Regions from separate parts of the Pseudomonas sp. Leaf58 genome, predicted to be linked through region 2. Evidence: predicted binding sites of a transcription regulator. Region 2 holds the regulator's gene; the other holds the start of a gene.
The links. The regulator FliA, encoded in region 2, starts transcription of late flagellar genes. The targets are predictions, from matches to a motif close to CTAAAGTTTNNNNNNNNNNNGCCGNTAA.
Positions count from the first base shown of each region.

Region 1: DV532_RS14750 (methyl-accepting chemotaxis protein) is a predicted target of FliA. The motif match lies at 8,756-8,783, and genes of this name have one in related genera.

Region 1 covers NZ_CP032677.1:3,176,910-3,192,978, reverse strand. The annotation lists gene DV532_RS14795 (aldo/keto reductase) at 1-400, opposite strand, end outside; gene DV532_RS14790 (DMT family transporter) at 648-1,526, shown strand; gene DV532_RS14785 (LysR family transcriptional regulator) at 1,590-2,492, opposite strand; gene DV532_RS14780 (GNAT family N-acetyltransferase) at 2,583-3,032, opposite strand; gene DV532_RS14775 (NAD(P)H dependent flavin oxidoreductase family protein) at 3,076-4,764, opposite strand; gene DV532_RS14770 (PLP-dependent aminotransferase family protein) at 4,843-6,342, shown strand; gene DV532_RS14765 (LysR substrate-binding domain-containing protein) at 6,485-7,390, shown strand; gene DV532_RS14760 (SDR family oxidoreductase) at 7,480-8,184, shown strand; gene DV532_RS14755 (tetratricopeptide repeat protein) at 8,191-8,589, opposite strand; gene DV532_RS14750 (methyl-accepting chemotaxis protein) at 8,843-10,468, shown strand; gene DV532_RS14745 (potassium transporter Kup) at 10,560-12,401, opposite strand; gene DV532_RS14740 (hypothetical protein) at 12,667-13,413, shown strand; gene DV532_RS14735 (hypothetical protein) at 13,470-14,042, shown strand; gene DV532_RS14730 (hypothetical protein) at 14,117-14,434, opposite strand; gene DV532_RS14725 (transporter) at 14,846-15,634, shown strand; gene DV532_RS14720 (MFS transporter) at 15,658-16,069, opposite strand, start outside.
Region 2 covers NZ_CP032677.1:3,759,505-3,774,079, reverse strand. The annotation lists gene flhB (flagellar biosynthesis protein FlhB) at 1-668, shown strand, start outside; gene flhA (flagellar biosynthesis protein FlhA) at 1,079-3,208, shown strand; gene flhF (flagellar biosynthesis protein FlhF) at 3,220-4,530, shown strand; gene fleN (flagellar synthesis regulator FleN) at 4,624-5,457, shown strand; gene fliA (RNA polymerase sigma factor FliA) at 5,454-6,194, shown strand; gene DV532_RS17520 (chemotaxis response regulator CheY) at 6,313-6,687, shown strand; gene DV532_RS17515 (protein phosphatase CheZ) at 6,708-7,496, shown strand; gene DV532_RS17510 (chemotaxis protein CheA) at 7,509-9,737, shown strand; gene DV532_RS17505 (chemotaxis response regulator protein-glutamate methylesterase) at 9,784-10,914, shown strand; gene DV532_RS17500 (flagellar motor protein) at 10,914-11,654, shown strand; gene motD (flagellar motor protein MotD) at 11,658-12,515, shown strand; gene DV532_RS17485 (ParA family protein) at 12,737-13,525, shown strand; gene DV532_RS17480 (CheW domain-containing protein) at 13,525-14,397, shown strand; gene DV532_RS17475 (chemotaxis protein CheW) at 14,439-14,575, shown strand, end outside.

The DNA.
Region 1 (16,069 bases), 580 kb from region 2:
CGATACTGCGCGCCTTACCCTCGTCTCGCAGTGCCACCAGGGTTTCGATGCTGCGGGCCAGGTCCCAGTCCTTGCCGGGCCAGTGGATGTAGAACAGGTCGACCTGCTCGGTGCCCAGCGTGCGCAGGCTGTCTTCCAGCGATTGACGCATGGCCTGGGGCGCCAGGCGATCCCACCACACTTTGGTGGTCAGGTGGATTTGTTCGCGCGGTACATCGCTGTCGCGCAGTGCCCGGCCGACGGCGGCCTCGTTGTCGTAGGCAGTGGCGGTGTCGATGTGGCGGTAACCCACTTCAAGCGCCTGGCGCACCGCTTGGGTGCACTCGGTGCCAGTCATTGGCCAAGTACCCAGGCCGATTGCAGGGAGGGCCAGGCCGTTACGGGTGGTGAGCCTTTGCATGTAAATTCCTTGTACGGTGTGCGGGGTTCGCAGTCGATGGTCGGCGATCAGCACGGCACGGGCCATGCGCGCGGGGCACAAAGTGGTCGATCAGCGAACAGAAGTTGCAATCGGCCTGGTCAAGCGGCAATTGAACTTCCTTATCCTGCGGCATCTCTTCTAGAATTCGAGCTGTTGCATCCGCCAGGCCATGCCTGCGCGACTTTGCCCGGGCGCCGCATCCAGCCGCGCCGTCATCGAGAGTGCCATGAGTTCCAGCACACCGCTGTCCGGCGTCAACCAACCCCTGCGTGGCATCGCCTTGGTGGTAGTGGCGACCTTCCTGTTCGCCAGCCACGATGCCCTGTCCAAATTCCTCGGTGGCGTGTACCCGATCATCATGGTGGTGTGGGCGCGGTATGTGGTGCACACGCTGCTGATGGCCGGTATCTTCCTGCCCAAGGCGGGCCTCAACGTGCTGCGCACCCGCCGCCCGCTGTTGCAGACGCTACGCGCCCTGAGCCTGCTGAGTACCAGCCTGCTATTCACCACCGGCCTGCAGTACCTACCGCTGGCCGAGGCCACGGCGGTGAACTTCCTCGCCCCGGTACTGGTAACCGCGCTGTCGGCGCCGCTGCTGAAAGAGCGGGTGACGGTGGCGCAGTGGGCGGCGGTGGTGATGGGCTTTATCGGCGTACTGGTGGTGGTGCACCCGGGTGGCGCGATGTTCACCCCGGCGATTCTGTATCCGTTCGGTTCGGCGCTGGGCTTCTGCTTCTACCAGTTGCTAACGCGGATCTTGGCTGCACATGACAGCCCGACCACCAGCAACTTCTATGCGGGGTTGTGCAACACCCTGGCGATGAGTGCGCTGGTGCCGTTTTTCTGGGCAATGCCACGTTGGGACCATGCGCTGCTGATGCTAGCGCTGGGTGGCTTTGGCATGACTGCGCACCTGCTGCTGACCCAGGCTTTCCGCCATGCGGCACCGGCGTTATTGGCACCGTTCAGCTATTGCCAAATCGTGTTTGCTGGCTTGCTGGGGTTTGTGGTCTACAGCCAGGTGCCAGATACCTTGAGCCTGGTGGGCATCTTGGTGATCTGCCTCAGTGGGCTGGGGGCGGCGTGGATGCAGCGGGCCAAGTAGGCTTTTGCGCTGGCATTGTGTTGCGGCCACCCGGGTAGCCCTTGCTCGATTTATCGCCAGCCCCTACCGCGCCATGAACTGCAGAATGCGTTCACGCAGCCAGCGCTCGGCGGGGTCGTTGTCCTGGGCGCCGCTCCACACCATCGACAGCTCGGCCTCGGTGATGTCGAACGGTGCCGGGTCGGCGCGCAGGCTGCCATCGTCGGCCAGGGCGCAGGCGGCGTAGTCGGGCACCGTGGCGATCAGCTCGGTGTTGCGCAGCAAGGCGCGCAGGCTGCCGAACTGCGGCACCGCCAGCACCACTTTGCGGCAGCGGCCGATGCGCGCCAGGTCGAGGTCGATGTTGCCACTCATGTCGCCCGAGAATGACACCATCACATGCGGCCGCGCGCAGTATTCGTCGAGGCTCAGCGGGCCCGGGCGGTTGTCGGCGCGCAACACCCGCACGCCAATGTCGCGCAGCTTACGGCGTTTGGCGGTGGCCGGCAGGTCGGTGGTGTAGCTTACCCCCACCGAGATTTCGCCGCTGGCCAGCAGCGCTGGCATTAGCAAGAAGTTGGCCCGCCGCACCACCACGCTGGTGTCCGGGGCTTCTTCGCGCAGGGCCTGGAGCAGGGCTGGGAACAAGCCAAACTCGGCATCGTCCGACAGGCCCAGGCGAAACACGTTGCAGCTGTTCGCCGGGTCGAATTCGCGGGCCCGGCTGATGGCAGCGGAGATCACGTCCATGGCAGGCCCCAGTTCGGCGAAGATCTGCATGGCCCTTGGCGTCGGCTCCATGGCCCGGCCGTTGCGAATCAGCAGCGGGTCGTCGAACAGCTCGCGCAGGCGAGCAAGGGCGGCGCTGACGGTGGGTTGAGTGATGAACAGCTTTTCGCCGACCCGGGTCAGGTTGCGTTCGATCATCAGGGCTTCGAACAACACCAGCAGGTTCATGTCGACACGGCGCAGGTCGTTGCGGTTCATGGGGCGCGAGTTCCGGAACAGAGGGCTTGGCGGTGTATTCAAGCATGAGGCGCGGCCTTGTGCCTTGTACGGATGTGCCGGCCGCTCGCCTCAGCCGGGCAGGCGCTTTTCCATTGGCTGATAGACCAGCCCGGCAAACTCGCCCACTTCGCCCGCCAGGGTGAAGCCGTAGCGTTGGTAGGCAGGCACTGACGTCAACGACGCCTTGACCGTCACCACCTCAACCCGGGCATGGCGCAGCGCAGCATTCATCAGGCGCATGCCGATGCCCGTACGTTGCCAGCCCGGGGCGACGAACAGCATCGCCACATGGCGGCCCTCCTTGAGTTCGATCAACCCCGCTATTGCGCCCTCAGATACACAGGCCAGCATCAGGTTGTCGCCCTGCATGCGCTCGGCGAATGCCTGGGCTGCCGCCACCTTGGCGAAGGTTTCCACACCCTGCGCCGACAGCGAGGGGGCGACTGCCTGCATAAATGCATCCATGCACAGTGCACTGGCGTGGGGAAGGTCATCAAGGGTCAGTTTGCGTATCTGCATGGTTGTCGTCCGTGTCTGCAAGCAGGGTTGGACAGTGTGCCGATTACGCTGCCGTTGCCGCAACCGGCCTGGCTTCACCGATCAGGATGTCTTCAAAAAACGCCCCAACGGGTTCGCTGGGGTGGCACAACTGGATCTCCAGTACCCATACCACCTCGCTCGGGACGATTTCCACCTCGGCCAGTTTGTCCTGCCCATACAACACATGCGGGAAGTCGGCAATGCGGTGCCCGGCCAGGTTGCGCTCCAACTGCCAGCCTTTTGCTTGGGCGCTGCGCTCGGCGAAGTCATACAGCTCACGCCCGGTCAGGCCGCGGCCCCAGGCCTGGCGGGTTTCGTCGAACACCTCATGCAAGGCCTTGACGCAGGCGTGGTGCAGGTCGCGCTCGCCAAACACGAAGGTGTCGCCATAGTCGCCTTCATAGCCATCCCACACTGGGCCGACGTCGACCACGACGATGTCTGAGGGGCGTAATACACGCTGCAGATCGATGCCTTGGCGGGGCGTGCGCACAGTATCGTCGCCAAAGCGGATATAGGTGGGGTGCCAGGTGTGTGATGCACCCATCGCTTGCAAGGTTTGCGCGGCCATCTCCAGTGCCTGGGCGGTGGTCATGCCGACATGGAGCTGGCTGGCGATCGCCGCCACCGACCGTACCGACTGCTCGCGGGCCGCGAGCATGCCGTCCAGCGAGTAGCGCGGGCCGACTTTCTCCAGCACTGGGTGCAGGGTGTTGGCCGCAGAAGCCTCGGGTACTAATGCACCGCTGGCAACGAAAGCCTCGGCGACAAAACGATGGGGCTGCAGGCCTGCCGCCAGGCACTGCTCGCGAGCCTGGCTGATCATCGCCGGGTTGCCGCAGGCATACACCTGGGTGTCGGCCCAGCGATGGGCCTGGGCCAGCGCCACCTGCTGCACCCGCGCCTGGCCCGCCAGCACCGGGTGCCAGCGAAAGCGTGAGTGCGTGCGGCTGGCCTGGTCGAGAAACGCACGGTCATAGAAGTCGGCGGTGGTTTTGCCGCCCCAGTACAACGTGACCTCGGCATCACTTGCCAAGGCGGTCAGCAGCAATGGCTTGATGCCGGCATAACCTGTACCGGTGGCGAACAGCACCAGGGGCCGGTGGTCATCGTGCTGCCAGGTGCAGGCACCCACCGGCCCTTCAAGTTTCAAGCTGTCACCGGCTTGCAGGGTTGGCAGCAGGCGTTCGGTAAACAGGCCGCCAGTGACCTTGCGGATGTGAAACACCAGCTGCCCTTGGGCCTGGGCGGGCAGGTTGGCGATGGAGAAACAGCGGCTGTCGCCGTTGTCGAGGCGAAAGCGTACGTATTGGCCAGCCCGTACTTCCAGCGGCTGTGCCGGCCGCAGCACCAACTCGATGATATCAGCGCTCAGTTCCCGCTTGCCCAGAACCTGGGCGTAGGTCTCCAGTGCTGGGGTTTCCAGCGACCAGCCGGGGATCTCCAGGCGCATGTCGCTGCAGGCATGGCTTTGGCACAGCAGCATTTCATCAGCGGCCAGGGGGTAGCAGGGGGCGGGCACGTCCGCCGCCCGCTGCTTGTCCTGATACTGCCCCGATACCACCTTGACCTTGCATGACCCGCAGGCGCCACGACGGCAAGAGAAAGGCACCGGCAGGCCGCTGGCGAGCATGGCATCGAGCAGCAACTCCTGGCTGGCTTCGAAGGTTTTGCCCGAGGGCGACAATTCAATGACGTGGCGGCTTTGCATGTACACCTCTGGGCAAATGGAGGTTGGATTGTTGCTATAGTCCAGGACCCGTAGAACCTCCAGTTTTGGTTAATTCACATGGTCCAGCTTCGCAAATGGCAACCGCTGCTCAAGCTCGACGGTGCGCAGCCGCAGGCTACGTACCGGCAGATTGTTGAGGGCCTGGTGGCCGCGATCAGCGAAGGCCGCCTGCGCCCAGGCACGGCGTTACCCGGCACGCGGGAAATGGCGCAGCTGCTGAACGTCAATCGCAAGACGGTGATCCTTGCCTACGAAGAAGCCGAGACCAAAGGCTGGCTGGAAAGCGTGCAGCGCCGGGGCACCTTCGTCAGTCGGCAACTGGCCGCTGGCAGCCTGCCCGAGCCTGGTGCCGCGCGGCCCTTTGCTCTGGCGCTGCAAGAGGAGCCCGCCGTGGCCTACTTTACGGCCAACCAACAAGCTGCCGCGCAGCAGGGCCGGCCGGGTGCGTTGTTCTTCGACAATGGCGCCTGCGACCACCGCCTGTTGCCGCAGGCGGTGTTGCACCGCTATTACCGCAATGCCTTGCGCAACAGTTTCGCTACCAACAGCGTGCGCCATGGCAGCGAGTGCAGCAGCCGCTACCTACGCAGCGCCTTGGCCGACATGTTGCGGCACAACCGCAGCCTGAACGTTGGCGCCGAGCATATCTGCCTGACCCAGGGCGTGCAGATGTCGCTGTACCTGGTGGCCAGTGTGCTGCTCAAACCTGGTGATGTGGTGCTGGTCGAGCGCCTGAGCTATCCGCCAGCGTGGGAAATCTTTCGCCAGTTGGGCGCCCAGTTGGTCACCGTGGGCCTGGATGACGAGGGCTGCCGGGTTGATCAAATCGATGCATTGTGCCGGCAGCACAAGGTGCGAATGTTGTACATCACACCCCATCACCAGTTCCCGACCACGGTCAGCCTGCCTGCTGGGCGGCGGCAGCAGTTGTTGGAGCTGGCGCGGCAGCACGACGTTTGCGTGGTCGAGGAAGACTACGACCACGAATACCACTATGCCGGGCGGCCTTATTTGCCGTTGGCCAGTGACCGTCAGCAGCGGCATGTGATTTACATCGGCTCACTGTCCAAGTCTTTGGGCAGTACCTTCCGCTGCAGCTTCATCGTGGCGCCAGCCCAGGTGGCTGCGGTGCTCGAGCGCAGGGCGACCTTGACCTTGGGGCAGGGCGATGCGGTGATGCAGCGGATGCTGGCGGACTTGATCAGCGATGGCGAGTTGAAGAAGCACTTGCGACGGGTTGCTCGAACGTATCGTCAGCGTCGGGAGACCCTGTTGGCGTGTTTGCAGGATGCCTTTGGTGACCAGGTAACCGTGCGCGAACCTGAAGGCGGGTTGGCGCTGTGGGTGAAGTTTGACGACGCGATCGATGTCGACCAGTTGGTGGGCAAAGCGTTGGAGTTGGACTTGGTGGTGCGCAGTGGTCGGCAGTTTTCCCCGTTTGGCCATGCGGAAAATGCCTTGCGCCTTGGTTTTGCCTCGCTGGATACGGATGAAATCCGCCTGGCCACCCTGCGCCTGGCTCAGGCGGCGAGGGCGATTGCAACGGCAGTCCTTTAACACCGGCCCTGCCGATGCCAGGCCCCGCGGCGCCTGCGTGGCTGGCTTGCCCGCTGCCTCAGGGGCAAACCATCGACTTCCCGGGGCGATGAGGTTAGCCTCGGCGTAATGCTGCTGGTCAGCCAATAGAAAAATCATCGCCATGCCTGCAGGTTTCCCCGGCTTACCCTCACTCAATGCGCTGCGCATGTTCGAAGTGGTGGCGCGCCACTTGAACTTTCGCCTGGCGGCCGAGGAGCTTGGTGTCACCCAGGCGGCCGTCGCCCAGCAGATTCGCGGGCTGGAGGCCGGGCTGGAGGTACGCCTGTTCGAGCGCTTGCCGCGCGGCCTTGGCCTGACCGATGCCGGCCACGCGTACAGCACCAGTGTGCGCAGCGCCCTGGCGATGATCGATGAGGCCACACGGCTGTTGCGCCCGGCGCCATCCCACCTCACCGTCAGCGTAACGCCAACCTTTGCTTCAAAATGGCTGATTCCCAAACTGGGCCATTTTGCCGAGCGTAACCCCGAGATAGACCTGCGGGTGTTGGCCACCGACCGGCTTTCGCATTTTCATACCGATGGGGTCGACCTGGCCGTGCGTTATGGGCAGCCGCCGTTTGGCGCCGGGCTTAATGCAGAGTTGCTGATGGAGCAACCGGTGGTGGCGGTGGCCAGCCCGGCGTTGTTGGCACAAGTGGGCTGGCCCGAGGGTTTTGCCGACTTGCAACGCTACGTGGCGTTGCACGATGCGCACAACTTCTGGCCGCAGTTCTGCGCCGAAGTGTTCCCAGGCCATCCGGCACCTGGTGCGAAGACCGTGCGCTTCAACCAGACCTCGCTGGCCATTGAAGCCGCCATTGGCGGCCAAGGCATCACCCTCGCCAGTCTGGCTTTCGTCAACGACGACATCGCCGCGGGCCGGCTGGTGCAGGTGTTCCCCCAGCAACTGCGGTTGGACAAGGCGTTCTACCTGGTGTGGCCGCGCAAGGGGCAGCCGCCTGTGGCCCTGCAGGTCGTCAGGGCGTGGCTGAAGATTCAGGCTGGCGAAAGAAAATCTACTGGCTAGGCATCGCCCTGCTGCCTCCCTCCGCGCCGGTGTGGCTGCTAGTGTGAATGCACGTGCAAACACCTGGTTTCATCGCCGAAGGAGGCAATATGTCTGTGGAAAAAGTAGCCATCATCACCGCCGGTGGCAGCGGCATGGGCGCAGCAGCGGCACGCCGCCTGGCTGCAGACGGCTTCAAGGTCGGTATCTTGTCGTCCTCGGGCAAGGGCGAAGCGTTGGCCGAGGCGCTGGGCGGTATCGGCATTACCGGTAGCAATCAGTCGGTCGAGGACCTGCAGCGGCTGGTGGATGCCGTGGTCGAAAAGTGGGGACGCGTCGATGTGCTGGTCAACAGCGCCGGCCATGGCCCGCGCGCACCGATCCTGGAGATCAGCGACGAAGACTGGCACAAGGGCATGGACACCTACCTGCTCAATGTCATCCGCCCGGCACGCCTGGTGACGCCGATCATGCAGCGGCAGAAGGGCGGGGTAATCATCAACATCTCCACCGCCTGGGCATTCGAACCCAACGAAATGTTCCCCACCTCGGCGGTGTTCCGTGCCGGCCTGGCCGCGTTCAGCAAGATATTCGCCGACACCTACGCGGCGGACAACGTACGCATCAACAACGTATTGCCCGGCTGGATCGATAGCCTGCCGGCTACCGAGCAGCGCCGCGACAGCGTACCGCTCAAGCGCTATGGCAGCAGCGAAGAAATTGCCGCGACCATTGCGTTTCTGGCCAGTGCAGGAGCGGCCTATATCACCGGGCAAAACATCAAGGTCGATGGCGGCCTGACGCGCAGTGTCTGACCGCCATTAGTGCGCAGCGGTCGGCAGCAGGCCTGAGCGCTGGGCATTGCGCGCGGCCTCAATCAGCTGCAGGTTGCGGTTGCGCAAAGCATGGTTGGCGCCAACCCGCAGGTTGGAGCGCAGCGCCAGGGTTTGTGCCTGTTCATACTGCCCTTGCTGAAGGCGCAAAACGCCCAGGTAGTGCAGCGTCGCCGGGTTGTTCGGCTGAATGTGCAGCGCGCGCTCCAGGGTGGCCGCTGCCTGGTCCAACTGCCCGTCGGCATACTGCTGCGAGGCCGTTTCGATCAGTACGGTCGAGGCACTGTTGCTGCGTGCCGGCGCATAGCGCTCGCCGGCCAGTGCGACCTGTGCCGTGACTGCGCTGAACAACAAGAGCAAAGCTGGCAGAACGGGTGCACTGGGCATTGGCAGTAGACTCGACAGGGCTTGGGCAAGCCCCTGGCCGGAGGGCGAGGGGATGCTATCGACCCAAGCGCAGCGTTGAAGTTCCCGCTTGGATAGGGGGGGGCTTTTCCGCAGCCTGTGGTTGGCAACATCTGTTCGGTTACCGCACATAACCACACCCCGCCGCCTCAAGCCTGCGCCTGTACCTCCGATAGCAGCACACCCACCGTCGAATCATCGACCAGAAGTGGTGCCAACAAGGAGTACTGCCTGCATGCTTGCCAACCTGAAGATCCGTAGCGGAATGTTCTGGGTGCTGTCGCTGTTCAGCCTGACCCTGCTGTTTTCGACCGTCAGTGCCTGGCGGGCAGCGGTGGGCAGTGACCAGCAGATCACCGAACTGGACCAGACCGCACACCAGTCGGACCGGTTGAACAATGCGTTGCTGATGGCGATTCGCGCCAGTGCCAATGTGTCCTCTGGCTTCATCGAGCAGTTGGGCGGCCATGAGGAAAGTGCGAACAAACGCATGGCGCTGTCGGTTGAGCTGAACGACAAGAGCCAGCAACTGGTGAACGCGTTTGTCGAAAACACCCGTGAGCCTGCACTCCACGCGCTGGCCGCCGAATTGCAGGCCACCTTCGGCGAGTACGCCAAGGCGGTTGCCGGGCAGCGTGAGGCCACCCGTCAACGCTCGCTCGAACAATACTTCAAGGTCAACACCGACGCCGGCAATGCCATGGGCCGGTTGCAGGCCTTGCGCCAGCAGTTGGTCGGGGCATTGAGTGAGCGCGGCCAGCAGATCATGCTGGAATCCGACCGGCGCCTGGCCCGAGCCCAGCTGCTGAGCCTGGCGCTGCTGGGCGTGACAGTGTTGCTGGCAGTGCTGTGCTGGGCCTTCATTGCCCAGCGCGTGCTGCTCCCGTTGCGCGAAGCAGGTCGGCATTTCCAGCGCATTGCCGGCGGCGATTTGAGTATGCCGGTGAACGGGCAGGCCACTAACGAGATCGGCCAGCTGTTCCATGAACTGGAGCGCATGCAGCAGAGCCAGCGCGACACCCTTGGGCAAATCAACAGCTGTGCCAGGCAATTGGACGCAGCCGCCACGGCGCTGAACGCAGTCACCGAGGAAAGCGCCAACAACTTGCGCCAGCAGGGCCAAGAGCTGGAGCAGGCCGCCACTGCCGTCACCGAAATGACCACGGCCGTAGAGGAGGTTGCGCGCAACGCCATCACCACTTCGCAGACCACCAGCGAATCCAACCAGCTGGCCGCGCAAAGCCGTCGGCAAGTCAGCGATAACATCGATGGCACCCAGGCCATGACCCGCGAGATCCAGACCAGCAGCGCGCACCTGGAGCAACTGGTCGGGCAGGTGCGGGATATCGGTAAAGTGCTGGAGGTGATCCGCTCGGTGTCCGAGCAAACCAACCTGCTGGCGCTCAATGCCGCCATCGAGGCCGCTCGCGCGGGCGAAGCGGGGCGCGGTTTTGCGGTGGTGGCGGATGAAGTGCGGACACTGGCCTACCGCACGCAACAATCGACCCAGGAAATCGAGCAGATGATCGGGCGTGTGCAGGCGGGCACCGAAGCGGCGGTAGCCTCGATGCAAGCGAGCACCAGCCGCGCCCAGTCGACCCTGGACGTCACCCTGGCCTCGGGGCAGGTGCTGGAGGGTATCTACAGCGCGATCGGCGAGATCAACGAGCGCAACCTGGTAATTGCCAGTGCCGCCGAAGAACAGGCCCAGGTGGCGCGGGAAGTGGACCGCAACCTGCTGAACATCCGCGAGCTTTCGACATCCTCGGCAGCGGGGGCGCAGCAGACCAGCGAAGCGAGCAAGGCACTGTCCGGGTTGGTAGGAGAGATGACGGCGTTGGTGGGGCGGTTCAGGGTGTGAGCCTGTAATAGGCCCGCTCCCACTTCAGTTCATCGTTCGTGCTTCGTTCTTGGCATGGGCAGCATCTGACCCCGGCCCCCAGCATGACCGCTCAAATCTCGACCTGAGTGCCCAGCTCGATGACCCTGTTCAGCGGTAGCTGAAAGTACTTGAGGTTGCTGTTGGCATTCTTCAGCAAAAAGGCGAACAGGTGCTCGCGCCAGCGGGCCATGCCCATTTGCTTGCCGGCGATGACTGTCTCCCGGCTAAGAAAATAGGTAGTGCGCATGGGGCCGAACTGCAGGTCCGTTCGCTGGCAGCGGCTTAACGCCAGCGGCACGTCGGGTTCCTCCATAAAGCCGAAATGCAGGCTCACACGGAAAAAGCCGTCACCAAAGGCCTCGACTTCGCAGCGTTTGCCCGCGCTGACCCGTGGCTCATCTTCGAACACCACGGTCAGCAGCACGATGTGTTCATGCAGTACCTGGTTGTGCAGCAGGTTGTGCAGCAAGGCGTGTGGCACCGCCTCGGGCCTGGCGGAGAGGAACACGGCGGTGCCGTTCACGCGGTGCGGCGGCTGGGCTTGGAGGCTGGTGATGAACAGCTGCAGCGGCAGCGAACTCTCGTCCAGCCGCTCGACGATGAGCCTGCGCCCGCGCTTCCAGGTCGTCATCAAGGCGAACAGCGCCACCCCGGCAATCACCGGAAACGCCCCGCCCTGCACGATCTTCGGCGCATTGGCGGCAAAATATAGGCTGTCAACCAGTAGCAACGCCAGCAGCATCGGCAGCGCCAGCCAGCGCGGCGCCTTCCAAAGCAGCAGCACCACCGCCGAGGCCAGCATCGTGGTAATCAGCATGGTCCCGGTCACGGCCACGCCATAGGCTGCCGCAAGTGCGCCGGACGACTCAAAGCCAACCACCAGCAGCACCACGCCAACCATCAGGGCCCAGTTAACCATGCCAATGTAGATCTGCCCCTGTTCCTCGCTGGAGGTGTGCTGAATGAACATGCGCGGCACATAACCCAGTTGGATAGCCTGACGTGTCAAGGAGAACGCGCCGGAAATCACCGCCTGGGACGCGATGATGGTGGCCAGGGTGGCTAACCCGATCATCGGCAACAGCGCCCATTCAGGCACCAGCAAATAAAAGGGGTTGCGCACCGCCTGCGGGTTATCGAGGATCAACGCGCCCTGACCGAAGTAATTCAGCACCAGGCCGGGCAGCACCAGCAGGAACCAAGCCCGCGCAATCGGTTTTCGGCCAAAGTGCCCCATGTCGGCGTAGAGCGCTTCGGCGCCGGTCAACGCCAGCACCACCGCACCCAGAATCGCCACGCCCATGCCGGGGTGCAGCAGAAAAAACTTCACTGCCCAAGCCGGGTTGAGCGCCTGCAGCACTTCCGGGCGCTGGACGATGCCATGCAGGCCCAGCGCCCCCAGCACAATGAACCACAGCACCATGATTGGCCCGAACAGAATGCCGATGCGCGCGGTGCCGTGCTTCTGGATCAGAAACAGCGCCACCAGCACCACCACCGATAGCGGCACCACCCAATGCGCGATCCCGTCGAAAGCCAGTTGCAAGCCTTCAACGGCCGACAACACGGAAATCGCCGGGGTGATCATGCTGTCACCGTAGAACAGCGCGGCGCCGAACAAGCCGAGCAGCACCAGCACTCTGCCCAGCCGCGGGTAGGGCGCTGCCGCCCGATGCGCCAAAGCCGTCAGGGCCATGATGCCGCCTTCGCCCTGGTTGTCAGCGCGCAGAATGAACAGTACGTACTTGAGCGACACCACCCACAGCAACGACCACAACACCAGCGACAACACACCGAGCACCCCGGCCGTGTTGGCCTGCACGCCATAGTGCCCGGCGAATACCTCTTTGAGGGTGTATAGCGGGCTGGTACCGATGTCGCCATACACCACGCCGACAGCGGCCACCAACATGCCGATGGGCCTGGATTTACGGGGAAGGGATTGATTTGCGGTGACGGCGGACTGGCTCACGAAGGGCTTCTCTGGGCAGACGGGTAGTGGTGCATGCCATCCCTGAGCATTGCGCGCCCAGTATTCCTTCAGGTTGTGTGCCCAGCCGTAAAAAGTGCGTAAAAAATCAGCCGGCGCCCTGGCCGAATAGAGCGAAGAAAAACCGACAGGGCAGGTAAAGGCATCCTATGCTGCTTTCGACGACTTCATTGCGCATGAGAGTATCGTGAACCGGACTTTCCCTATCCTTGGTACCTGTTTTTCATTACTTACATCGCTGGCCGGCTCAGCGTTCGCTGAAACGCCGCAGTCCTTTCGCCAAACCCCGCTCTACGAGCTTCGCGCCACCGCCACCGGGCCGCAATGCGTGCAGTCGGCTGCTGGTTTGCCGGCCTCTATCTGGACCCCTTCCAGCGACTACCAGGCGCACACGTCGATGTTATTCGAGGAAGGCAATGTGCTTGTGCTTTCTGCCGTGCACAAACCCTCCGGCGAGCATGTTTCCCATCGTTTTTACAAGCGCAGCGAGCTTTGCCAACAGGACCTGCAACGCAAGCCCGAAACCACGTCGCTGACCAAGACGGCTGGCGGCGATGGCCTGACGTATGTGCAACGGTTGCAGCGCGATTACGCTGCGCGGCTGCATTTCAGCTCGGCCCAGGCCGAGCGCGCGGTCAAGGCTATCAATATCGACTGCCGCGCCATGGACGGCCGCTACTTGCCGTTGCACAACGCGTTGCTGGCGCGGCTGGAAAACGCCAATGAGCCGAACGCCTGGGTCGAGACACGCGTTGCCAGTTCAGGCACCGGGCTGAAGGTTTACGACAGCGTCCATGTGCGAAATGACAAGGCGCAACAGCCGCAGCTTATTTTCGAGGTTAATGAGTGGGGCGCAGTCACCCAGCACGGCGTACGCAGCGATGCGCTAGAAAAGGCCTGCTTCGGGACTTACGGGCCCATTTGGCAATTTTGATACCCAGGCCCACGATTGTTGTGCTGCCTGCGATTAATCACCGGAGAAGTTGGCCTATGAAACTTACGCATTGCCCTGTACGTATTGTTGCCTTGGTGTCGCTGGTGAGTGCCAGCTTGGCCGCCCTTGCTGGCGAATTGCCGTTGGCCAGCGACGCCGTGAGCGAGCGCTTTGAAACCCGGGTATTGGCTGTCGATAGCGCCAAGCACCAAGTCACCATCGAAGGCCTCGACAAGCGCCCGGTCGCACTCCAGCTTACCGACCAGGCCAAGGCTGCGCGAAACCTGCAAGTGGGCGATAAGGTAGATATGCGTATCACCCGCTCGATCGATTACGTACTCGACACCCGCGTCGAGGGGGCGCCAAGTGTCAGCAATGATGCCTGGGTCAACCGCGCCGACCCCGCCGGCCTACCGGGCGGAGAGTTGTACAGCACCGTCAAGGTCACTTCCAAAATTACCCACATTGACCCGCCCAACCACCGGGTGACGGTGCTCAAGCCAGACGGCAACGAGCAGGTCATCACGGTGAATGACCCCAAGGGGCGGGCGTTGATCCCCCAACTGCAGGTAGGGCAGACGGTTGATGCGATTCACACCGAAGTGTTGAAAGTGGAGACCTCACGGTAAACCTGCTACCGCGGGCCGCCTGTGGTGTGAAGCACCGGGGCGGTTATGCCACCCCGGTGCGGCTTCAGCAGGGTTTAGCGGTCCTGGTCCCGCTGTGGGTTATCGCTTTGCGATTGTTGGCCGCCCATGCGGTCTTTATCGGTCTGGTTCTGCTTGTCAGTCACGTTCTGCCCAGACTGGCCGCCTTTGCTGCCGGTATCGCGGGAGCGATCCCAGTCCTTGTTCATCTTGTCTTCAGGCTTTTGCCCAGCCTGGCTACCGCCCTGTTGCTGCTGATTGGGCATGCCTCCCCCCGCGCCCTGGCCGCCTTGTTGGCCAGTACCGGTGGTGTTGCTGCCCATGCCAGTGTTGGCATTGCCTTGGTTGCCGCCCTTGTCTTGATTGTTAGCCATGATCGGTTACCTCAAGTCAGACACAGGAAGTTCTGTGTGTAGGTACGACTGCGGCTAGCGTCGAGTAGGTGCATGTAAGTGCGGCTTTTCGGATAAGCGAGACTAAACGCCAGTGCTTGAGACTGCGTGGCACTAAATGCCGAGGTGCAGCATGGCCCTCCCCGGGGGCTGCGGCGGATTGGCCACAGCCCAGGCTATTTGTAGGCCAGATGGCTGCACGTCAACTACAACAATACAGAGATCTCGGGCCTGACAGGAAGCGAGCGAATGTGGATGAAACACAAGCGGTGCGTTGCCAGGCTGTTTCGCTGTACCTGCGCATCGCTCATCGTCCTAGCCCACAGCACTTTCGCGGAAGATCTTGAGCCCAGGTCTTACGCCAATACGCCGGTCGGTATCAATTTCCTGCTCATGGGCTATAGCGACCTGCGCGGTAGCGTAACGGCCAACCCCTCAGTGCCGCTTGAGGATGCCAAGCTCGACATCAAGACCGTGGTGTTCGCCTTTGCCCGGTCCGTAGACGTTTGGGGCCGTTCCGGAAAGTTCGATATCGTCGTGCCCGAGGCCAGGTTGACCGGCTCGGCGCTGTTCGCCGGTGAACCCAGGGAGCGTGAGGTCAGCGGCTTGATCGACCCACGGGTGCGTTTTTCGGTCAACCTGTATGGCGCCCCGGCGCTGTCCCTGGCGGAGTTTCCCAGCTATCACCAGGATGTGATTATCGGCACCAGCCTGGCGATTACCGCGCCGCTAGGCCAATACGACTCCAGCAGGTTGGTGAATCTGGGCAACAACCGCTGGTCGTTCAAACCGGAAATTGGCATTTCCAAACGCTTGGGGCCCGTGACCCTGGAGTTATCGGGTGGGGCCACCTTTTACACCGACAATGACCGCTACCTAGGCGACCGCACCTTGTCCCAACGCCCGATGTACCAGACGCAGGTGCACTTTATCTATGCCTTTGACAACGGCGTATGGGCCTCGCTGGACGGTACCTATTTCGCCGGCGGGAGCACCTCTGTCGATGGGTTGGGGAACCACGACTTTCAGGAAAACACCCGCTATGGCGGCACCCTCACGCTGCCGTTGAATCGCAGGCACTCAATCAAGCTGTTTGCGAGCGAGGGTGCTCATACCCGTACCGGTAGCGACTACGATGTCGCTGGCATTGTCTGGCAGTACCGCTATGGCGGCGGGATTTGATACCCAGGGCCAAGCCACATCCGTCAGCCAGGTTGGGCTGCCAGGCTGTTGCTGACGTTGCGCCCCAGCAGCAGCACCGTGGCGAAACCGCAACCCACCAAGGCCGTGGCCAAGCTCAACAGTACCGAGCTGCCCAGCTGGTCGACGATCCGCCCACCGAAGAACGAACCCAAGGCAATGATCACCTGGAACATGGCGACGAATAGCGGCATGCCGCGTTCGACATCTTTGGGTGCGACGACAAACATCCAGATGCTGGCGCAGGCCGGGAAGGCGCCGAAGGCAAAGCCCCACAGCCCGATCAGCATCGCGGCGCCGGTCATGCCGGTGGCGAAGTGGGGGAACAGCGCGGTGCTGGTGCCGATCATTAGCGCAACCAACAACAGGGTGTGGCGTACGCTTCGGTTGGCGGCGAAGCCGGCAAAAATATTGCCG
Region 2 (14,575 bases):
TAGTGGCGGTGGTGGTGCTGGCCCATGATCGCCAGGCGCTGCTGTCGATTGCCAATGAGCCGCTGGAGCAGGCCATCATCCACAGTGTGCAGGTGGTGGGCTGGAGTGCGTTGTGGATGGCCGCTGGGTTGCTGCTGATCGCGGCGGCGGACGTGCCGTTCCAGCTGTACCAGACGCACAAGAAAATGAAGATGACCAAGCAGGAAGTGCGCGACGAGTACAAGGACAGCGAAGGCAAGCCTGAGGTTAAGCAGCGTATTCGCCAGTTGCAGCGTGAGGTGTCGCAGCGGCGCATGATGGCCGCCGTGCCTGAGGCTGATGTGATCATCACCAACCCGACGCATTATGCGGTGGCTTTGCAGTACGACCCTGAGAAAGGCGGGGTGGCGCCATTGCTGCTGGCCAAGGGCACCGACTTCATTGCCTTGAAAATTCGCGAGATAGGCGTGGAGCACAAGGTGCAGATCCTTGAATCGCCAGCGCTGGCGCGGGCGATCTATTACTCCACCGAGCTTGAGCAGGAAATCCCTGCCGGCTTGTACCTGGCGGTGGCGCAGGTGCTGGCCTATGTGTTCCAGATCCGCCAGTACCGGGCGGGCAAGGGCAAGCGGCCGGAGCCGCTGAAAGACGACCTGCCGATCCCGTCGGACTTGCGCCGCGACAGTTGACAGGTGCTCGTCGCACCACATTCAGCGCCTGTGAGGTCGAGCGCCGCCCGCGCGGCGCTTCGCGGCGCAAGGCCGCTCCCACATCTGTTTCGGGCCAATCACTCCTGTGCCAGGCGGGTTGCAGCCTTGGTGCATGGCTGGAAATGGATGAAGAGCAGCTTTGCCCCTCGATATCGAAGTGAACAAACAGGCGGACAGAAGAGAACTCACAGGAGTGATTGGCCCGAAACAGATGTGGGAGCGGCCTTGCGCCGCGAAGCGCCGCGCGGGCGGCGCTCGATCTAACAGGCGGTAAAAACCTCAAGGCGAACACCCCGGCTCACACCAGATCCACAAAGTTGGAAGGCTTCTTGCAAAGCCAGCGCCAGACGCCCCTTGTGCGTCAAAGTTTTGCATGAAGAGGACTCGCGGTGGATCGCACTCAGTTAATCAGCAACGCCCGTAACAACCTGGCCGGGCTCGGCCGGGGCAACCTGGGTGTGCCGCTGTTGCTGCTGGTGATGTTGGCAATGATGATGTTGCCGATACCGCCGTTCCTGCTCGACGTGTTCTTCACCTTCAACATTGCCCTGTCGATCGTGGTGCTGCTGGTCTGCGTGTACGCCCTGCGCCCGCTCGACTTCGCCGCGTTCCCCACCATCCTGCTGGTGGCCACGCTGCTGCGTCTGGCCCTGAACGTGGCCTCCACCCGGGTGGTGATGCTGCATGGCCAGGAAGGCCACGGCGCAGCCGGTAAGGTGATCCAGGCCTTCGGCGAGGTGGTGATCGGTGGTAACTACGTGGTCGGTGCCGTGGTGTTCGCCATCCTCATGATCATCAACTTCGTGGTGGTGACCAAGGGCGCCGGGCGTATCTCGGAAGTGAGCGCGCGTTTCACCCTCGACGCCATGCCTGGCAAGCAAATGGCCATCGACGCCGACCTCAACGCCGGCCTGATCGACCAGGCCCAGGCCAAGCACCGGCGTGCCGAGGTGGCACAGGAGGCCGAGTTCTACGGCTCGATGGACGGTGCCAGCAAATTCGTCCGCGGTGACGCCATTGCCGGCCTGCTGATCCTGTTCATCAACCTGATCGGCGGCATGCTGATCGGCATGCTGCAGCACGGCATGAGCTTCGGCGATGCCGGCAAGGTGTACGCCCTGTTGACCATCGGTGACGGTTTGGTGGCGCAATTGCCATCACTGCTGCTGTCCACCGCCGCCGCGATCATGGTTACCCGTGCCTCGGGTTCCGAGGACATGGGCAAGCTGATCAACCGGCAGATGTTCGATTCGCCCAAGGCGCTGGCGGTGTCCGGTGCGCTGATGATCGTCATGGGCCTGGTGCCGGGCATGCCGCACGTGGCCTTCCTCGGCCTGGGCCTGCTGGCCTGTGGCGGCGCCTACCTGGTGTGGAAGAAGCAGCAGAAGACCAAGGTGCAGGCGCAGCAAGAAGCACAGCGCCAGCAGGACCTGCTGCCCTCGCCACAGCGCGCGATGGAGACCAAGGAGTTGGGCTGGGACGACGTCACGCCGATCGACATGATCGGCCTGGAAGTCGGCTACCGGTTGATCCCGCTGGTCGACCGCAACCAGGGCGGCCAGTTGCTGGCGCGAATCAAGGGGGTGCGCAAGAAGCTCTCGCAGGACCTGGGCTTCCTCATGCCTACCGTGCACATCCGCGACAACCTCGACCTGCAGCCCAGCGCCTACCGCCTGACCCTGATGGGGGTGATCCTGGCCGAGGCCGAGATTTACCCGGACCGGGAGCTGGCAATCAACCCAGGGCAAGTGTTCGGCACCCTTAACGGCATTGCCGCGCGCGACCCGGCGTTTGGCCTGGAGGCCGTGTGGATCGATGTCGGCCAGCGCGCTCAGGCGCAGTCGCTGGGCTACACCGTGGTCGATGCCAGTACCGTGGTGGCCACCCACCTCAACCAAATCTTGCAGAAGCACTGCCATGAACTGATCGGCCACGAAGAGGTTCAGCAATTGCTGCAGGTGTTGGGCAAGGCATCGCCTAAACTTGCCGAAGAGCTGGTGCCGGGTGTCATTTCCTTGTCGGGCCTGCTCAAGGTGCTGCAAGCGCTGTTGTCGGAGCAGGTGCCAGTGCGTGATATTCGCAGTATCGCCGAGGCGATCGCGAACAATGCCGGCAAGAGTCAAGATACCGCCGCGCTGGTAGCGGCAGTGCGCGTCGGATTGTGTCGCGCCATCGTGCAAAGCATTGTCGGTGTTGAGTCGGAGCTGCCAGTGATTACCCTGGAGCCAAGGTTGGAACAGATTTTGCTCAATAGTCTGCAAAGGGCCGGGCAAGGTCAGGAAGACGGTGTTCTTCTGGAGCCGAGCATGGCCGAAAAGCTGCAGCGTTCGTTGATCGAAGCGGCCCAGCGCCAGGAAATGCAGGGCCAACCGGCTATTCTCCTGGTCGCCGGCCCGATCCGCGCCATGCTGTCGCGTTTCGGGCGCCTGGCTGTACCGAATTTGCATGTTCTGGCGTATCAGGAAATACCTGACAACAAGCAAGTCACCATCGTTGCCACCGTGGGCCCTAATGGCTGAGGTAGGGGATAATGCAAGTTAAGCGATTTTTCGCCGCCGATATGCGTCAGGCCATGAAGCTGGTCCGTGATGAGCTGGGCGCCGACGCCGCCATCATCGGCAACCGCCGCATTGCTGGCGGTGTCGAGCTGACGGCGGCGCTGGACTACAAGCTGTCCGCCCTGGCCCCGCGGGTGCCCAATGCCGAGCTGGAAGAAGAGCTGCGCAAGACCCATACGCGCATCGCCACTGCCCAGGCCGAGCTGGACCATCGCCCGGACAGCAGCGACAACAACCGCCAATTGTTCGCCGGGCAGCCGCTGACCGCTGCCGAGCCGCTGATCGAGCCGCACGTCGATGCCCCGCAGGCCGCCGCTGCAGCCCCGGCGCAGGCGCCGGTCGACCCGCGCCTGTTCGATGCCATGCGCACCGAGCTGTCGGGCCTGCGCGAGCTGCTGGAAGTGCAGCTCGGTTCGTTGGCCTGGTCCCAACTGCAGGGCAGCAAGCCGCAGCAGGCCACGCTCTGGCGCCGCCTGCAGCGCATCGGCCTGTCCGGCCCGATCGCGCGCGAGCTACTGGACCTGACCGCCGAAATCGAAGAGCCACGCCAGGCCTGGCGCATGCTGCTGGCGCACCTGGCGCGGATGATCGAAATCCCCGAGGTCGAGCCGATCGAAGAGGGCGGTGTGATTGCCATGGTCGGCCCGGCCGGCATGGGCAAAACCACCACCCTGGCCAAGCTGGCCGCCCGCTATGTGCTCAAGTACGGCGCGCAGAACCTGGCGCTGGTGAGCATGGACAGCTTCCGCATCGGTGCCCAGGAGCAGCTCAAGACCTTGGGCCGCATCCTCAATGTGCCGGTGACTTATGTCGACCCGGGGCAGTCGCTGGCGGCGGCGCTGGAGCCGCTGCTGCGCAAGCGCGTGGTGCTGATCGATACCGCCGGTCTGCAGGCCAGTGACCCGGCCCTGCGCATGCAACTGGAAACCCTGGCCGGGCGTGGCATTGCCGCGAAGAACTACCTGGTACTGGCCACCACCAGCCAGAAGCAGGTGCTGACCGCCGCCTACCACAGCTACAAGCGCTGTGGCCTGGCCGGTTGCATCCTGACCAAACTCGATGAAACGGCAAGCCTTGGCGATGTGCTGAGCCTTGCCATCAGTCATGAACTGCCAGTGGCCTATCTGACCGATGGGCCGCGCATTCCGGACGACCTGCACCTGCCGCGGGGGCACCAGCTGATTACCCGTGCGGTCAATGTGCAGCAGCAGGACGAGCCCAGCGAAGAGGCCATGGCCGACATGTTCGCTGATCTCTATCACAACCCAAGGCGAGCGGGTTGATGATGAAGTGTGTGCAAGGTAGCTATGCCAAAGGGTACGCAGAATTGCCCTACGTGTGGCCTGAGTCCCAGCGAGACAAGGTAAAGAACAGACATGGGTAGCATGCATCCCGTACAGGTTATCGCCGTGACCGGTGGCAAAGGTGGCGTCGGCAAAACTAACGTTTCAGTGAACCTGTCCCTGGCGTTGGCTGAGCTTGGCCGCAGAGTCATGCTGCTCGACGCCGACCTGGGCTTGGCCAACGTCGACGTGTTGCTGGGCCTTACCCCCAAACGCACCCTGGCCGATGTCATCGAAGGGCGCTGCGAACTGCGCGACGTGATGCTGCAGGGCCCTGGTGGTGTGCGCATCGTGCCGGCGGCCTCGGGCACCCAGAGCATGGTGCACCTGGCCCCGGCCCAGCATGCCGGCCTGATCCAGGCATTCAGCGAAGTCGGTGACAACCTCGACGTGCTGGTGATCGACACCGCTGCCGGTATTGGTGACTCGGTAGTCAGCTTCGTCCGTGCTGCCCAGGAAGTGCTGCTGGTGGTGTGCGACGAACCCACCTCGATCACCGACGCCTACGCCCTGATCAAGCTGCTCAACCGCGACTACGGCATGAACCGCTTCCGGGTACTGGCCAACATGGCGCAAAGCCCGCAGGAAGGGCGCAACCTGTTCGCCAAGCTGACCAAGGTCACCGACCGCTTCCTCGACGTTGCCCTGCAGTACGTGGGCGCAGTGCCTTATGACGAATGTGTGCGCAAGGCCGTGCAGAAGCAGCGCGCGGTCTACGAAGCCTTCCCCCGCTCCAAGTGTGCGCTGGCCTTCAAGGCGATTGCCCAGAAGGTCGACAGCTGGCCGCTGCCGGCCAACCCGCGTGGCCACCTGGAGTTCTTTGTCGAGCGCCTGGTGCAGCCCACCAGCGCGGGTCCCGTGCTATGAGTGCGAGCGGTTTCAAGATGTACAGCCGGGCATCGAAAGACGCCCAGTACGAGCTGATCGAACGCTACGCCCCGCTGGTCAAGCGCATCGCCTACCACCTGCTGGCGCGTCTGCCGGCCAACGTGCAGGTCGAAGACCTGATCCAGGCCGGCATGATTGGCCTGCTGGAAGTGGCCAACAAATACGACGCCAGCAAGGGCGCCAGTTTCGAAACCTATGCCGGCATCCGCATTCGCGGGGCCATGCTCGACGAAGTGCGCAAGGGCGATTGGGCACCCCGTTCGGTGCACCGTAATACCCGCATGGTCAGCGATGCGATGCGTGCCGTTGAAGCCAGAACCGGTCGCGACGCTAAAGATCATGAAGTTGCTGCCGAACTCCAATTGAGTCTCGATGATTACTACGGGATCTTGAACGATACCCTGGGCAGCCGCCTGTTCAGTTTCGACGACCTGCTGCAGGACGGCGAGCACGAAGGGCTGCATGAGGATGGTGCCAGTGGCCAGGTCGAGCCTGCACGAGGCCTGGAGGACGAGCGCTTCCAGGTTGCCCTGACCGAGGCCATCGCCAACCTGCCGGAGCGTGAACGCCTGGTACTGGCGCTGTACTACGACGAAGAGCTGAACCTTAAGGAAATCGGCGAGGTGCTTGGGGTCAGTGAGTCGCGGGTCAGCCAGCTGCACAGCCAGTGCGCCGCGCGCCTGCGCAGCCGCCTGGGAGAATGGCGGGCGCGTTGAGCCCGCTATCGTTGCAGTCGTTTTCCACGTGCGTTTTCCATGTTGCACCGAATTGATTGAATGCGCGCTCGGGGCCGAGCGCGTTTGAGACTGCTTGGAGGTCTACTTGAACAAAGATATGAAAATCCTCATCGTTGACGACTTTTCGACGATGCGGCGGATCATCAAGAACCTGTTGCGTGACCTTGGCTTCACCAACACGGACGAAGCCGACGACGGCACCACGGCGTTGCCGATGCTGGAAAACGGCCACTACGACTTCCTGGTGACCGACTGGAACATGCCTGGCATGTCCGGCATCGACCTGCTGCGTAAAGTGCGTGCCAGCGACAAGCTGAAAACCATGCCGGTCCTGATGGTGACTGCCGAAGCCAAGCGTGACCAGATCATTGAAGCGGCCCAGGCCGGCGTCAATGGTTACGTGGTCAAGCCGTTCACCGCCCAGGTGCTCAAAGAAAAGATCGAGAAGATCTTCGAACGCGTCAACGGCTGAGTCACGTCAGGGGGCGCGCCATGGAATCATCACAAACCTCTTTGGGCGAGTTCGAATCGACCCTGAAGAAGCATGCCCAGGAGCTGGTCGAGAGCCTGGAGCGGGGCCGTTTTGGCGAGGCGGTACAGCTGATTCACGAGCTGAACCAAACCCGCGACCGCGGTCTGTACCAGGAAGTGGGCAAACTGACGCGCGAGCTGCACAGTGCCATCGTCAGCTTCCAGATCGACCCGACCATGCCCCAGGCTGAAGAGGTGTCGCAGATAACCGACGCCACCGAGCGCTTGTCCTACGTGGTCAAGCTCACCGAGGGCGCGGCTAACCGCACCATGGACCTGGTCGAAGAAAGCACCCCGGTGCTCAACGACCTGGCCAGCGAGGCCAAGGCCTTGAGTACTGATTGGCAGCGCTTCATGCGCCGCGAAGTGGCTGCGCCGGAATTCCGTGACCTGGTCAAACGCGTCGACAGTTTCCTGACGCACAGTGCCGCAGGCAACCGCAAGGTCGCCGGCCACCTCAACGACATTCTGTTGGCCCAGGACTACCAAGACCTGACCGGCCAGGTGATCAAGCGCGTCACCACGTTGGTGACCGAGGTGGAGAGCAACCTGCTGAAATTGGTGCTGATGGCCAGCCAGGTGGACCGCTTTGCCGGCATCCAGCATGACCACGATCAATTGCGCGCAGAAAAAGATCTAGAAAAACATCCGACTCGGGGTGAAGGTCCGCAGATTCATGCCGATAAGCGTGAAGACGTCGTGTCCGGTCAGGACGATGTCGATGATTTGCTGTCCAGCCTGGGTTTTTAAGGAGCACGTTTGATGAGCTTCGGCGCCGATGAAGAAATCCTCCAGGATTTCCTGGTAGAAGCCGGCGAAATTCTTGAGCAACTGTCCGAGCAACTGGTCGAGCTGGAAAGCCGGCCCGACGATGCCGACCTGCTCAATGCGATCTTTCGCGGTTTCCACACTGTAAAAGGGGGCGCCGGCTTCCTTCAGCTGAACGAGCTGGTGGAGTGCTGCCACATCGCCGAGAACGTGTTTGACGTCCTGCGCAAAGGTGAGCGCCGGGTCGATGCGGAACTGATGGATGTGGTGCTCGAGGCATTGGATACGGTCAACAGCATGTTTGGCCAGGTGCGCGAGCGTGGTGACGTGACCCCGGCTACCCCCGAGCTGCTGGCGGCATTGTCACGCCTGGCCGAACCCGGTGCTGCCGAAGCCCCGGCAGCGCCAGAGCCTGCGGCGCCGGCGCCGGTGGCCGAGGCACAGGACATTACCGACAGCGAGTTCGAGCAGCTGCTCGATTCGCTCGATGCGGTCAAGGCGCAAGCCGAAGCCGATGAGCAACTGCAGGGCGAGACCCTCAGCGGCGAAGGCGATGACATCACCGACGCCGAGTTCGAGTCGTTGCTCGACCAGTTGCACGGCAAAGGCCAGTTCAGCGCCGAGGTCGCCGTGCCAGCGGCCACCAGCACGGTGGAAGCGGCCAGCGACGAAATCACCGACGATGAATTCGAGTCGCTGTTGGACCAACTGCACGGCAAGGGCACTTTCCAGGCCGATGCTTTGCCTGCCGTCAAGGCGCCGGCACCTGCCGTGGCCGAGGCCAGTGCAACTGCCGCAGCCAGCGATGAAATCAGCGAGCACGAGTTCGAGGCGTTGCTCGACCAGTTGCACGGTAAGGGCAAGTTCGGCGGCGACGTTGCCGCCGTCGAAGCCCCAACTGCGGCCAAGGTGCAGGCACCTGCTGCGGGCAAAGCCGACCGCCAGCCGGTTGCACAGCCAGCGGCCCCGGCCCCGGCCCCGGCGCCAGCCACCAAGCCGGCCCCAGCAGCGCGCGCGCCAGCACCGGCCGCCGACAAGCATGCAGTCAGCGAAGCGGAAACCACCGTGCGGGTCGACACCGCGCGCCTGGACGAGATCATGAATATGGTCGGCGAACTGGTGCTGGTGCGTAACCGCCTGGTGCGCCTGGGCCTGAACAGCGGCGACGAGGCCATGTCCAAGGCCGTGTCCAACCTCGACGTGGTCACAGCCGACCTGCAGACCGCGGTGATGAAAACCCGCATGCAGCCGATCAAGAAAGTTTTCGGCCGCTTCCCGCGCCTGGTCCGCGACCTGGCCCGGCAGCTGAAGAAAGAGATCAACCTGGAGCTGGTCGGTGAAGAGACCGACCTCGACAAGAACCTGGTCGAGGCCCTGGCCGACCCGTTGGTGCACTTGGTGCGCAACGCGGTTGACCATGGTGTCGAGATGCCCGACGAGCGCGAGGCCGCTGGCAAGGCGCGCACTGGCCGGGTGGTGCTGTCGGCCGAACAGGAAGGCGACCACATCCTGCTGTCGATTTCTGACGACGGCAAGGGCATGGACCCGAACATCCTGCGCGCCAAGGCCGTGGAAAAGGGCCTGATGGACAAGGACGCCGCCGAGCGCCTGAGTGAGTCGGACTGCTACAACCTGATCTTTGCGCCGGGCTTCTCGACCAAGACCGAGATTTCTGACGTGTCTGGCCGTGGCGTGGGCATGGACGTGGTGAAGACCAAGATTTCCCAGCTCAATGGCTCGATCAATATCTACTCGGCCAAGGGCCAGGGCTCGAAGATCGTCATCAAAGTGCCGCTGACCCTGGCGATCATGCCTACCTTGATGGTGATGCTGGCTAATCAGGCGTTCGCCTTCCCGCTGGTCAACGTCAACGAGATCTTCCACCTCGACCTGTCGCGCACCAACGTGGTCGACGGCCAGGAAGTGGTGATCGTGCGCGACAAGGCGCTGCCACTGTTCTACCTCAAGCGCTGGCTGGTACAGGGCCAGGTGCACGAAGAGCAGCATGAGGGCCACGTGGTGATCCTCTCGGTCGGCACCCAACGCATCGGTTTTGTCGTCGATCAACTGGTGGGTCAGGAAGAAGTGGTCATCAAGCCGCTGGGCAAGATGTTGCAGGGCACCCCGGGCATGTCCGGGGCCACCATCACCGGTGACGGTCGCATCGCGTTGATTCTCGACGTCCCGAGCATGCTCAAGCGTTACGCCGCGCGGCGTATTTGATTTCGGTGGCGCACCCTGGCGGGTTGCGCCGCCTAATGGAGTGTTTATGGCAGTCAAGGTCCTGGTGGTGGATGATTCCGGTTTCTTCCGCCGCCGCGTCTCGGAAATCCTCTCGGCGGATCCGACGATCCAGGTAGTGGGTACCGCGACCAACGGCAAGGAAGCAATCGACCAGGCGCTGGCGCTCAAGCCCGATGTCATCACCATGGACTACGAAATGCCCATGATGGACGGCATCACCGCGGTGCGGCACATCATGCAGCGCTGCCCGACGCCGGTGTTGATGTTCTCGTCGCTGACCCATGAAGGCGCCCGTGTCACCCTCGATGCACTGGATGCCGGTGCGGTGGATTACCTGCCGAAAAACTTCGAGGACATTTCGCGCAACCCCGACAAGGTCAAGCAGCTGTTGTGCGAGAAGGTGCATACCATTTCCCGCAGCAACCGCCGTTTCGGCAGCTACGCCAGCCACGCGCCGGTTGCCGCGCCTGCGCCGGCCAGCGGCCACGCCACGGCCAGCAGCCTCAGCAGCCCGGCGCCGGTGCGCCCGCCCGTGCCTGCCCGTGCGCCGGCCCCGGCAGCGGCGCCAGCGCACTCGCCGGCACCCAAGCGCAAGCCTTATAAACTGGTAGCCATCGGCACCTCCACAGGTGGCCCAGTTGCTCTGCAGCGGGTGCTGACCCAGTTGCCAGCCAACTTCCCGGCACCGATCGTGTTGATTCAACACATGCCGGCGGCGTTCACCAAAGCCTTTGCCGAGCGCCTGGACAAGCTGTGCCGCATCAGCGTCAAGGAGGCCGAGGACGGCGACCTGCTGCGCCCAGGCCTAGCCCTGCTGGCACCCGGCGGCAAGCAAATGATGATCGACGGCCGTGGCACGGTGAAGATCTTGCCCGGTGACGAGCGCCTGAACTACAAGCCGTGCGTGGACATTACCTTCGGCTCGGCGGCCAAGTCGTATGGCGACAAGGTGCTGTCGGTGGTGCTCACCGGCATGGGTGCCGATGGCCGCGAAGGCGCGCGCCTGCTCAAGCAGGGCGGCAGCACAGTGTGGGCCCAGGATGAAGCCAGCTGCGTGATCTATGGCATGCCCATGGCCATCGTCAAGGCCAACCTGGCCGACGCGGTGTACAGCCTGGATGAAATCGGCAAGCACCTGGTGGAGGCGTGCGTCTGATGGACGTGCTCAGCCTGATTGGCCTGATCCTTGCCTTTGTTGCCATTGTCGGTGGCAACTTCCTTGAAGGCGGCCATGTCGGCGCCCTGGTCAATGGCCCGGCGGCGCTGATTGTGTTGGGTGGCACCTTGGCGGCGGCATTGCTGCAGTCGCCACTGTCGTCTTTCAAGCGCGCCTTGCAGATTCTGCGCTGGATCCTGTTCCCGCCACGGGTCGACCTGGCTGGCGGGATCGACCGTGTCGTCAACTGGAGCCTGACCGCGCGCAAGGAAGGCCTGCTGGGCCTGGAGGGGGTGGCGGATGCCGAGCCTGACCCGTATGCGCGCAAGGGCCTGCAACTGCTGGTGGACGGCGCCGAGCCGGAAGCTATCCGCAGCATCCTTGAAGTTGACTTTCTGACCCAGGAAAGCCGTGATATCCAGGCCGCCAAAGTGTTCGAGAGCATGGGCGGCTACGCGCCGACCATCGGCATCATCGGTGCGGTGATGGGCCTGATTCACGTGATGGGCAACCTGGCCGACCCGTCGCAGCTGGGCAACGGCATTGCTGTGGCCTTCGTTGCCACCATTTACGGCGTGGCCAGCGCCAACCTGGTGCTGCTGCCGGTTGCCAGCAAACTCAAGGCCATTGTCATGCGCCAGTCGCGCTACCGCGAGATGCTGCTCGAAGGCCTGCTGTCGATTGCCGAGGGCGAAAACCCGCGCTCGATCGAGATGAAGCTGCAAGGCTTCATGGAGTAACCCATGCGCCGTCGACGTCATACCGAGGAACCGGAAAACCACGAACGCTGGCTGGTGTCGTATGCTGACTTCATCACCTTGCTGTTTGCGTTTTTTGTGGTGATGTACTCGATTTCCTCGATCAACGAGGGCAAGTACAAGGTCATTTCCCAGGCGTTGTTGGGGGTGTTCAACGACCCAGAACGCAGCATGAAGCCGATTCCCATTGGTGAACAGCAGCCGCTGAGTGTGCGCCCCGCCGAACCGCTGGTGAAGGACAGCGAGCAGACCGAAGCCGGCCTTGCGGCCACCCATGTCGACCCGCTGAAAACCATCAGCGATGACGTGCGCGATGCCTTTGGCGACCTGATCAATAGCAACCAGATGACCGTGCGCGGCAATGAGTTGTGGATCGAGATCGAGCTCAATTCTTCGCTGCTGTTTGGCAGCGGCGATGCCATGCCCAGCGACAAGGCGTTTGCCATCATCGAGAAGGTGGCCAACATCCTCAAGCCGTTCGCCAACCCGGTGCATGTCGAAGGCTTTACCGACAACCTGCCAATTCGCACCGCGCAGTACCCGACCAACTGGGAGCTGTCGTCGGCGCGGGCGGCAAGCATCGTGCGCCTGCTGGCCATGGAAGGGGTGAACCCGGCGCGCATGGCTTCGGTGGGCTATGGCGAGTACCAGCCGGTGGCCGGCAACGACACGGCTGACGGGCGTGCGCGCAACCGCCGTGTGGTGCTGGTGATTTCGCGCAACCTCGAAGTGCGCCGCAGCCTGACCGGCTCGGGCAGCGCCCATGCCACGCCGGATGCGGCACTGCGCCGGGCTGGCACACAAAGTGCACCGGCAACGCCAGCAACGGTGGTGGGGCAGTAACTCGTCAATTCTCTGTCACCGTTATCGAGTTGATGAGATTGTCGGCGATCCCTGTGGGAGCGGGTTTACCCGCGAAGAAGGCGACACGGTGCATGGCACCGGCTGCGCCGGTGTTCGCGGGTAAACCCGCTTCCACACTGATCGCGCGAGCTTTTAAATTTTTGAGCAAGACAGTTGCCCCCTACAGTGTCCCTGCCAAATCAATAGATAGAGTTTGCTTGATGAGAGTCTGGGCAGTAGCCAATCAAAAAGGTGGCGTCGGCAAGACCACCACTACCATCGCCCTGGCCGGCCTGCTGGCCGAGGCCGGCAAGCGTGTGGTCGTCGTCGACCTCGACCCGCACGGCTCGATGACCAGCTATTTCGGGCACAACCCCGATGCCCTGGAGCACAGCTGCTACGACCTGTTCCTGCACAAGGGTACAGTGCCCGATGGGCTGCCTGGGCAATTGCTGCTGCCCACCAGTGACGAGCGCATTTCGCTGCTGCCGTCGAGTACCGCACTGGCAGTGCTGGAGCGCCAGTCGCCGGGGCAGAATGGCCTGGGCCTGGTGATCGCCAAGAGTCTGGCGCAGCTGTGGCAGGACTTCGACTATGCGCTGATCGACAGCCCACCCTTGCTGGGTGTGCTGATGGTCAATGCTCTGGCAGCCAGCCAGCAGTTGGTGATCCCGGTGCAAACCGAATTTTTGGCGGTGAAGGGGCTGGAGCGCATGGTCGGGACCCTGGCCATGGTCAACCGCTCGCGCAAGCAGGCGCTGCCCTACCAGATCGTGCCGACTTTGTTCGACCGCCGTACCCAAGCCTCGCTGGGCACCCTCAAGCTGCTGCGTGATACCTACGGCCAGCAGGTGTGGCAGGGCTACATTCCGGTTGATACCCGCTTGCGCGATGCCAGCCGCAAGGGTGTCACGCCCTCGCAGTTCGACAGCAAGAGCCGGGGGTTGATCGCCTACCGGGCGCTGCTCAAGCACCTGTTGACCTACAAGACCGCAGCGCAGGTGGCCTGATGACCCAGACCCGGCAAACCAGTACCCGGCCACAAATGGCCCTGCAATCTTACCTCGACGGCCTGCTGCAGGAAGCCACCGAGGCCGAAGAGCTGGTCGAGCCCCCGGCCACGGCGGACGCGTTCGCCGAAGCGGTGCGCGAGGAGCAGACGCGTGATGCCCTGGGGCCGGCCGAGGCCGCTGCCAAGGCTCGACCCTTCGCCGAACCGAAGTTAGCGGTATTGCCCAGCGTATTGCCGGTGCAAGCGCCAGTGGTGGCGGTGGTCGAGCAGAAGCAGGTGGCCGAGGCCACCCTTGCGGTAAAGGTCGTAGAACAAACCGTGGAACCGGCGGTGCCGCTGGTGGATGTGCACCTGCCTGCGCCCAACCTGCCGGAGCCACCGACAACCGTCGATGGCCGCCCGGCCTGGGCGGCCGAGCCGTTCGAATGCCTGCTGTTCGACGTCGCCGGCTTGACCCTGGCGGTGCCGCTGGTGTGCCTGGGCTCGATCTACACCCTGGCCGGCCAGGAACTGACGCCGCTGTTCGGCCAGCCCGACTGGTTCCTCGGCATCCTCACGTGCCAGGCCGGTAACCTGAAGGTGCTGGACACGGCGCGTTGGGTGATGCCCGACCGCTACCGCGAAGATTTTCGCCAAGGCCTGCAATACGTGATTTCCGTGCAGGGCTATGAATGGGGGCTGGCCGTGCATCAGGTCAGCCGCTCGCTGCGCCTGGAGCCGTCCGAGATCAAGTGGCGCAGCCAGCGTGGCCAGCGCCCGTGGCTGGCCGGCACGGTGATCGAACACATGTGTGCACTGCTCGACGTCGCCGCACTGGCCGAGCTGATCGCCAGCGGCGCGGTCAAGCAGATGCATGCCAAACAGAAATGACACCGAACACACCGCCAATGGCGGATTTTGAGGGTAGGGGAATGAAAAAGTCGTCCGCACAAGGTTCTGAAGATCCGATCCTGCAGTGGGTTACCTTCCGTTTGGACAACGAGTCCTACGGCATCAACGTGATGCAGGTGCAGGAAGTGTTGCGCTACACCGAGATCGCCCCGGTGCC